2 linked regions of the Labrys monachus genome follow. The protein of the gene in region 1 interacts with the protein of each later gene in a pairwise test. Links are inferred from orthologs where the notes say so. Each region holds a gene or a part of one and is shown on either strand. Other genes may lie near its edges.

Region 1 (4,527 bases):
CTGCCGATCGTTCTCGCCGGGATGGGCGGTGTCGCCCGCTCGGAGCTGGTCGGCGCGGTGACGCTGGTCGGCGGCTTCGGCTTCCTGGGCATGGCGGGCGAACCCGCCGCGAGAATCGAGCGCGAGGTCGCGGCGGTTCGCGCCGTGACGCCGCGACCTTTCGGTGTCAACCTCATCCCGGCGGCGACCCGCCCTGCTTTGCTCGACGAAGAAGTCTCGGCCTGCATCGCCCTCGGCGTCCATGCCGTGATGCTGTTCTGGACCCTCGACGAGAAGGTGGTGGCGCGCTTTCGGGATGCCGGCATCCTCGTCGCCTGCCAGGTCGGCTCCAGGGTCGAGGCACAGGCGGCGCAGCAGGCCGGAGCGGGCATCCTCGTCGCCCAGGGCGTCGAGGCCGGAGGTCACGTCCGCGGCAGCCTGCCGCTGGCCAAGCTCCTCCGCGAGGTCGTCCCCTCCAGCGAGGTGCCGGTGCTCGCCGCCGGCGGGATCGTCGACGGCAGGGATCTCGCCGCCGTGCTGGAGGCCGGCGCCCAGGGCGCCGTCGTCGGGAGCGCTTTCCTCGCCTCGCCCGAATCCTTCGCCCATCCCTATTACAAGCAGCGCATTGTCGAGGCGGGCGCCGAAGACACGGTGATCACCGACGTGTTCCACATCGGCTGGCCGATCGCCGCCAAGATGCGTGTCCTGCGCAACAGCACGACCGATCGCGACCGGCGCGAGGCGTTTCAGGTCCCTCCCGTGCCTATCGGCATGGATGACGGCCAGCCGGTCTACCGGTTCAGCACGGCTGCCCCTCTGCGCTCCACCACCGGCGATCTCGAGGCGATGGCGCTCTATGCCGGCAAGGGGGTCGGCCGCATCGACGCGCTCATGCCGGCGGCCGCCCGGGTCGAGGCCATGGCAGCGGAAGCGCAGGCGATCCTCGCGGCAAAGGATCGATGTCGGGGATCGGCGGCGGGGTAACGCCTGCCGATCGTGCAACCGGCCTTTCGCCCTCCATACGCGTCAGCTCTTCGTCGCCACATCGGCGAAGGCCGTTCGCAAGTCCCGCCGGCGGCAAGGTTGCCGCCTCCATCAATGCGGTCACGTCCCTCCATGCCGGTTTCACCTTCCGACCCCGAACGACAGCCTTCCTGGAAGCGCCCCTTCCATCTCTTCATGCCGATCCTGCCGGGCGCGACGTTTCGGGACAGGCTGCTCGCCTGCTTCGGCGCGCTGCTCGGCATCGGGCTGACGGGCCTGATGTGCAGCCTGATGTTCGGCAGGGATCCCCACCTGCCCTTCATCGTCGCGCCGATCGGCGCTTCCTCGGTGCTGCTGTTCGCCGTGCCGTCCAGCCCTCTCGCCCAGCCCTGGTCGATCGTCGGCGGCAATACCATCTCGGCGCTCGTGGGCGTGGCGGCGAGCCGGCTCGTTCCGGATCCGATGCTCGCCATCGGCCTCGCCGCCGGCCTTTCCATCGCGGCGATGTCGCTCACGCGCTGCCTGCATCCGCCGGGCGGGGCGGCCGCGCTGACGGCGGTCATCGGCGGGCCGGCCGTGGCGGCGGCGGGCTTCAGCTTCGCGCTGGTGCCGGTTGCGCTCAATTCGATCGTCTTGGTGCTGCTGGGACTGGCCTTCCACAAAGTCCTTTCGCGGCATTCCTATCCGCATGTGGCGAAAAGCCCCTCCGGCACGCACGGAACCAAGGACCCGCCGCCCCAGGATCGCACCGGCTTTCGCGCGGAGGACATCGACGCGGCGCTGGCGGAGCTGGGCGAGACCTTCGACATCGAGCGGGACGATCTCGACCGCCTGCTCCGCCGCGTGGAGATGCATGCCTTCATGCGCTCGCACAGCGAGTTGACCTGCGCCGACATCATGTCCCGCGACGTCGTCTCGGTGGCGCCCGATGCGGGCCTGGAAGCGGCCCACGCGCTCCTCCTCGATCACGGCATCCGCACCCTGCCCGTCATCGACGGGGCCGGACGGCTCGCCGGGACGGTGGGCCTGCGGGAGCTCGCAAGGCCGGGCCGCACGGTCGGCGACGTGATGAGCCGTGCTTCGGTGGCCGACCCCGGCATGGCGGCGCTCGGCCTGCTCGGGCCGCTGACCGAACCCTCCATCCATGCGGTGGTGATCGTCGACGCCGAGAACCGCGTTCTCGGCCTGGTCACCCAGACCGATCTTCTCGCGGCGATCTCGCATATGCCTTCAAGGGACACCCGGCTCGCTGCGGAGACCTGAGCCGCCGCGGCGGGCTCGGCCCCCTCCAGCGCGGCGCGTCATCCGCCGCCCGGGTAGCGGATCGCCGCGTCGGTGACGACGACGTCGAGCGGGATGTCGTGCGCAAGGGGGTGGATCGTCTCGAGCGCAGCCTGCTCATAGCCGATGCCCACGACATAGGGCCGCACCGGCAGGGAGGCGAGCGTCCTGTCGAAATAGCCGCCGCCATAGCCGAGGCGGTAGCATTGGCGGTCGAAGCCCACGACCGGCGCGAGCATGACGTCCGGCAGGGTCTGGGCGTCCTGTTCGGGCACCGGAATGTTCCAGAAGCCCCTGACGAGCGCCTCGCCGGGCCGCCATCGGCGGAAGACCAGCGGCGCATTCCTTTCGGCCACCACGGGAAGCGCATGCGCCGCACCGCGCTCGATGATCGAGGCTACCCAGCCGCGCAGGTCGGGTTCGCCGCGCAGCGGCCAATAGCTGCTCACCGTCCGGCCGCCGAGGTCCATCAGCAGCGCATCGAGATGGCTGGCGATGCGGGCGGCCCTCTCGGAGCGGGCAGCGGCCGGCAAGGCCAGCCTATCGGCGATCAGCCGCGTCCTCTGCGTCCTGCGCCACGCCATCACCGCATCCCGCGGCATGGGTTTCGACGGCGCGCCCCGGTCGTCGCCGTCGAGTTCGTGCAGGAAGCACGGCGGGGAGGAAAATTCGCGCGGCTCGTCATCGGGGTCCGGCTTGCTCATCGTCGGCGACACCTTTCAACGGCGGAAGGACGACGATGCCTTCCGATCCGACCTCGGCATGCCCATTCTCGCGCTTCCCGACCGAACGGATATGCCCCCGCACGACGCAACAGTGGTCGAGAGCGTCCCCGAAGGCCCGATATCGCGCTCTCCACGACCGCCCCCGCCCCGGCGTCGGCTGCCGGAACTTTGCCGGCAGGGCGACGTTGATGCGAGGCCCGCAGTGGGGAGGCAGGTAAAGGAAGCCATGGAGAAGCAGGAAAGCGGGGCTCTCGTCGGGCACGGCGCCATGTCGTTGCCCTCGGTGATCATCGACAGCTACAATCTGGAGATCCGGGACAGAAACGGCTTCATCGGCGACCGGGCGAGCAAGTCGGCCTTTCGCGAGAAGCTGGAGGATTGGCGCAAGCGGGTCCGCAAGGGCGGCGAAGACCCGCTCGGCGACACCGCGACGAAGGAACTGTCCACCCGGCAGATCGACGAATACCTCAATGGCGAGGACAAGCAGGCCGCAGCCCTGGTGATGAGCGCCGTCGACGATTTCGCCGGCGATCTCGCGCATGTCCTGCGCCGTTTCCTCAAGGAGGCCAGCTGGAAGAATACGGCGCGCATCGTCGTCGGCGGCGGCATGAAGGAGAGCGAATTCGGCGAGCTCGCCATTGCCCGCGCGATGATCCTGATGAAGGCCGAGGGCGTATCGATCGAACTGGTGCCGATCGTCCATCATCCCGACGAGGCCGGCCTCATCGGCGCCGCCCATCTAATGCCGGCCTGGATGCTCGATGGCTATGACGGCATCGTGGCGGTCGACATCGGCGGCACCAACATCCGGGCGGGCATCGTCGAGACGCGGCTGAAGGACAAGCGCGACCTGTCGAAGGCGAGGGTGTGGAAATCCGAACTTTGGCGCCATTCGGACGACGCGCCGGCACGCGGGGCGACCGTCGAGCGCCTGGCGGGCATGCTGAAGAAGCTGATCGCCCATGCGGAAAAGGAAAAGTTCGGCCTCGCCCCCGTCATCGGCGTCGCCTGCCCCGGCATCGTCGAGCCCGACGGCTCGATCGCCCGCGGCGGCCAGAACCTGCCGGGCGGCAATTGGGAAAGCGAGCGTTTCAATCTGCCGCAGGAACTGACGAACGCCATTCCCTCCATCGGCAAGCATGAGACCTTCGTCATCGTGCACAATGACGGCGTCGTGCAGGGCCTGTCCCAGATCCCGTTCATGCAGGACGTCGAGCATTGGGGCGTCGTCACGATCGGCACCGGGCTCGGCAATGCCCGCTTCACCAACCGCAACGGGCGCGGCGACTGACGGCGTGCGGACTTGTGCCGGGCAAGGCGCGACGATGGAGAGGCGATCACCCGATCGCCCTTCTGGAGATGCCGCGTCTGCCGGAGAGGAAGAGGTCGATCGGTGATCGACCCTCCAACCCGAAGTCAGCGCCCATGGACAGGACGACCGCGATGCCGGCGGTCAGCGGGGCGCGAGAATCCGCACCAGGCTCTGCAGGACGATGACGAAGACCACATAGAACACGGCGGCATAGCTGTAGGCGATCAGGTTCTGGAAGGTTGCCGA
Region 2 (4,333 bases), 1.5 Mb from region 1 along the record:
GCCCTCGTCCTGACGGTGGTGATCCGCCGGCGCGAGCGCCCGCTGCCCCTCGCCGCCCTTCTCGGCCTGGCCGCGCTCTTTCCCGCGCTCGCTGCCGCCTGGATCGTCGTTTCGGGTCTTTCCCTGACGCCGGACCTGCCGGCCCTGCACGGCTTCAACATCACCGGCGGCCTCACCATGACGCCGGAATTCGCGGCGCTCCTCACCGGGCTCACCATCAATTCGGCCGCCAGCATCTCGGAGATCGTGCGCAGCGGCATCCAGTCCGTCGGCGTCGGCCAATGGGAGGCGGGCCGGGCCGTCGGCCTGTCGCGGGGCCGCATCATGCGCCTCATCGTGCTGCCCCAGGCCATGCGGGTGATCACGCCGCTGATGACGTCGAGCTATCTCGACCTGACCAAGAATTCGACGCTGGGCGTGCTCATCGGCTATGCCGACCTCGTCACCGTCATCAACACCAGCGCCAACAATCTCGGCAACGCCATCGAGACGATCATCATCCTCGTCGCCGTGTTCCTGACATTGAGCCTCGGCGTATCCGCACTGATGAACCTCTATAACGCGCGCCTGATCGACCGGGGATTGATCGCCCGATGAGCCAGCCCTCCCTTTCCCGGGCCCAGCGCCCCGTCTGGTCCGATCGCTGGCAGCAATGGCGCGCCGGGCTCTTCAGTTCGCCGGTCAATACGGTGATCACGCTGGTCGTGCTGGCGGTCGCAGCCTGGATCGCCGTCCCCCTCATCCGCTGGGCGTTGATCGACGCGACCTGGACGGGCACGGCGCAGGATTGCCAGGCCCGCAGCGGCGCCTGCTGGGCCTTCATCCACGCCAACATCAAGCTGATCCTGTTCGGCACCTATCCCGGCGACATGCTGTGGCGGCCGATCGTCACGCTCGTCCTTCTCTTCGGACTCGTCATCGCCAGCACGCTGCCCGCCTTCTGGGGCATCCCGCTCGTCGTCGCCTGGATCGCGATACCGACGCTCGCCTGCCTGCTGCTGTCGGGCTTTCTCTCGGGTACCGACGTCTCGACCAACCAGTGGGGCGGCCTGCCGCTGACCATGCTGATCGCCACCATCGCCTTCGCCGCCGCCTTTCCCGTCGCCATCCTGATGGCGCTCGGCCGGCGCTCCAAGATGGGCGGCATCCGGCTGATCTGCGTCGCGGCGATCGAGGTGCTGCGCGGCATCCCGATGCTGGTGGTGCTCTATGTCAGCATCCTGATCGTGCCGATGATGCTGCCGCGCTTCAACGTGAACCTGTTCTTCAGCGTCGAGGTGGCCCTGACGCTGTTCGTCTCGTCCTACCTTGCGGAGATCGTCCGGGCCGGCATCCAGTCCCTGCCGGCCGGACAGAACGAGGCGGCGCGGGCGCTCGGCCTGTCCTACCGCCATGCCTTCCAGCTGGTGATCCTGCCGCAGGCGCTGCGCTCGGTCATCCCGGCCATCGTCAATCTCGCCATCGGCCTGATCCAGAACACACCGCTGGTCGTCGCCATCGGCATGATGGACTTCCTCAGCGCCGGCCGCGCGGCGGCGCAGAACGAGCAGATCTGGCCGAACTGCTTCAACGAGGCCTATTTCTTTGCCGGGATCGTCTATTTCGGCCTGTGCTTCGGCGCCTCGCGCTACAGCCTGTGGCTGGAGGGGCGGCTCAGGGCGTCGACCGGCTACCAGACCCGCATTCGCGGCGGCCTGACGCCCTGATCCGAAGCGCGGGCATCCTGCCCATAGGCGCTAACATATGGGCAAGACCCGCCTTCTCCCGAGCCGGGAGAAGGTCCCGGCAGGGGGATGAGGGTCTAAACTTCAACGCAGATAGCTCAATAGTCGTGCTGGAATTGCAGAAGTCCAGACCCTCATCCGGCGCTTCGCGCCACCTTCTCCCGCATGGGAGAAGGAAAATCGCGCTATTCTCGGCAAAGTTAGCGCATATGGACAGGATGTCCGCGCTCCCAGGCTCGCCTCAGCCGACGATCTCGTTGCCCGAGAAGAACTGGGCGATCTCCTGCTTGGCGGTCTCCGGCGCGTCCGAGCCATGCACCGAATTCTCGCCGATCGACAAGGCGTAGAGCTTGCGGACGGTGCCTTCGGCCGCGTTGGCCGGGTTGGTCGCGCCCATCACTTCGCGATGCCTGGCAACGGCGTTCTCGCCCTCCAGCACCTGCACGACGACCGGCTCCGATATCATGAACTCGACGAGCTCACCGAAGAACGGGCGGTCCTTGTGCACGGCGTAAAAGGTCTCGGCCTGTTCCTTGGTCATGCGGATGCGCTTCTGGGCGACGATGCGCAGGCCCGCCTTTTCGAACACGGCATTGATGGCGCCGGTCAGATTGCGCTTGGTCGCATCGGGCTTGATGATCGAAAAGGTACGCTCGATAGCCATAATCGTCCTGATTGCTGCTGGTTAGGGTCAGCGGCTTATAGCTAGGCCCCCGCCTTGCTTCAACCGTTCATCCCGCTAAATTCGCGCCGCGCCGCCGATCTCCCGTTCTCGCACGGAAACATTGCCCCGCCGCGGCACTCATGCCAAAAGCCCGCCATGCTGCACGTCAACGGGCTCACCTACCGCATCGGACCCCGCGTCCTCTTCGACAACGCCACCGTGGCGCTGCCCCCGGATGCGCGCGTCGGCTTTCTCGGACGCAACGGCACCGGCAAGACGACATTGTTCCGCATGGTCATGGGGGAACTCTCGCCCGACCTCGGCTCCGTCTCCGTGCCGCGCGGCATGCGGATCGGCCGGGTGGCGCAGGAGGCGCCCGGCGGCCCCGAAAGCCTGATCGACGTCGTGCTCGCCGCCGACGAGGAGCGCACCGCTCTCCTCGCCGAAGCCGAGACGGCGACCGACCCGCACCGCATCGCCGAGATCCAGACGCGGCTGGCGGACAAGGGCTCCCACGCGGCCCCGGCCCGGGCCGCCACCATCCTGGCCGGCCTCGGCTTCGACCATGCCGCGCAGAGCCGGTCCTGCTCCGAATTCTCCGGCGGCTGGCGCATGCGCGTCGCGCTGGCGGCCCTGCTCTTCACCGAGCCGGACCTGCTGCTGCTGGACGAGCCGACGAATTACCTCGATCTCGAAGGCACGCTCTGGCTGCAGGACTATCTGGCCTCCTATCCGCACACGGTGGTGGTGATCAGCCATGACCGCGACCTTCTCAACGCCTCCGTCGATTTCATCCTCCATTTGACGGAAGGCCGGCTCGAGCTCTATCGCGGCGGCTATGACGAGTTCGAGAGGCAGCGCCGCGAGAAGCAAGCCCTGTCGCTCAAGCTGCGCAAGAAGCAGGAGGACCAGCGCCGCCACATCCAGTCCTTCATCGACCGCTTCAAATCCAAGGCGTCGAAGGCGACGCAGGCCCAGTCCCGCATCAAGATGCTGGCCCGCATGGAGCCTGTGGCCGCCCTGGTGGACGACGAGATCAAGCCCTTCGATTTCCCGCCGCCGCTCAAGCCGCTTTCGCCGCCCATCATCGCGATGGAAGGGGTCAGCATCGGCTATGGCGAGCGCACGGTGCTCTCCCGCCTCGATCTGTCGGTCGACAATGAGGACCGCATCGGCCTGCTCGGCTCCAACGGCAACGGCAAGTCGACCTTCGCCAAGCTCCTGGCGGGGCGGCTCGAAGCGATGAGCGGCAGGGCCCGGCGCTCATCCGCCCTCAAGGTCGCCTATTTCGCCCAGCACCAGCTCGACGAGCTCAACCCGCGCGCCACGGCCCGCGACCATGTCGCCGAGCTGATGAAGGGGGCGACCGAGGCGCAGATCCGCGCCCGCACGGCGCAGATCGGCTTTGCCGCCGACAAGGCCGACACCCCGGTGGACAACCTCTCCGGCGGCGAGAAGGCGCGCCTGCTGATGGGCCTGGCGACCTTCGGCGGCCCGCACCTGCTCATCCTCGACGAGCCGACCAACCATCTCGACATCGACAGCCGCCAGGCCCTGGTGCAGGCCCTCAACGACTATCCCGGCGCCGTCATCCTCATCAGCCACGACCGCTATCTGCTGGAGGCCTGCGTCGACCGCCTGTGGCTGGTCGCCAACGGCACGGTGAAGCCGTTCGAGGGCGACATGGAGGATTACCGCAGGCTGGTGCTGGCCAAGCCCGCCGCCGAGAAGTCCGAGCGCGGTGGCGAACCGACCCAGCGCCAGAACAATGCCGCCAAGCGGGCGCAGACCGCTTCGAGCCGCGAGAGGATCCGTCAGATCGAGGCGGCGATGGACAAGCTCCAGGCCATCATCGCCAATCTCGACGAGAAGCTCTCCCGGCCGGGCCTCTTCGAGCGCTCGCCCGACAAGGCCGCCGACATGGCAAAGGCGCGCGCCACCGCCG

What was found.
Region 2: the proteins of J3R73_RS12880 (region 1) and ndk interact in binary tests that used the Escherichia coli proteins (3 or more experiments, as listed by UniProt). The link is inferred for Labrys monachus from one-to-one orthologs.

The regions. Positions count from the first base shown.
Region 1 is NZ_JAUSVK010000001.1:2,845,955-2,850,481, reverse strand. Bases 1,107-4,029 are described here. They hold J3R73_RS12880 (5-formyltetrahydrofolate cyclo-ligase), read right to left. Parts: upstream 2,949-4,029; coding sequence 2,265-2,948; downstream 1,107-2,264. Other genes in these bases: J3R73_RS12875 (ROK family protein), read left to right, coding at 3,196-4,029; J3R73_RS12885 (HPP family protein), read left to right, coding at 1,107-2,226. In the rest of the region: J3R73_RS12890 (NAD(P)H-dependent flavin oxidoreductase), read left to right, coding at 1-963; more of J3R73_RS12885, read left to right, coding at 1,096-1,106; more of J3R73_RS12875, read left to right, coding at 4,030-4,260; J3R73_RS12870 (amino acid ABC transporter permease), read right to left, coding at 4,423-4,527. UniProt on the Escherichia coli protein: Involved in the removal of 5-formyltetrahydrofolate.
Region 2 is NZ_JAUSVK010000001.1:4,370,871-4,375,203, forward strand. The notes cover bases 678-3,406. They hold ndk (nucleoside-diphosphate kinase), read right to left. Parts: upstream 2,389-3,406; coding sequence 1,966-2,388; downstream 678-1,965. Other genes in these bases: J3R73_RS20000 (amino acid ABC transporter permease), read left to right, coding at 678-1,706; J3R73_RS20010 (ABC-F family ATP-binding cassette domain-containing protein), read left to right, coding at 2,545-3,406. In the rest of the region: J3R73_RS19995 (amino acid ABC transporter permease), read left to right, coding at 1-597; more of J3R73_RS20000, read left to right, coding at 594-677; more of J3R73_RS20010, read left to right, coding at 3,407-4,333. UniProt on the Escherichia coli protein: Major role in the synthesis of nucleoside triphosphates other than ATP. The ATP gamma phosphate is transferred to the NDP beta phosphate via a ping-pong mechanism, using a phosphorylated active-site intermediate.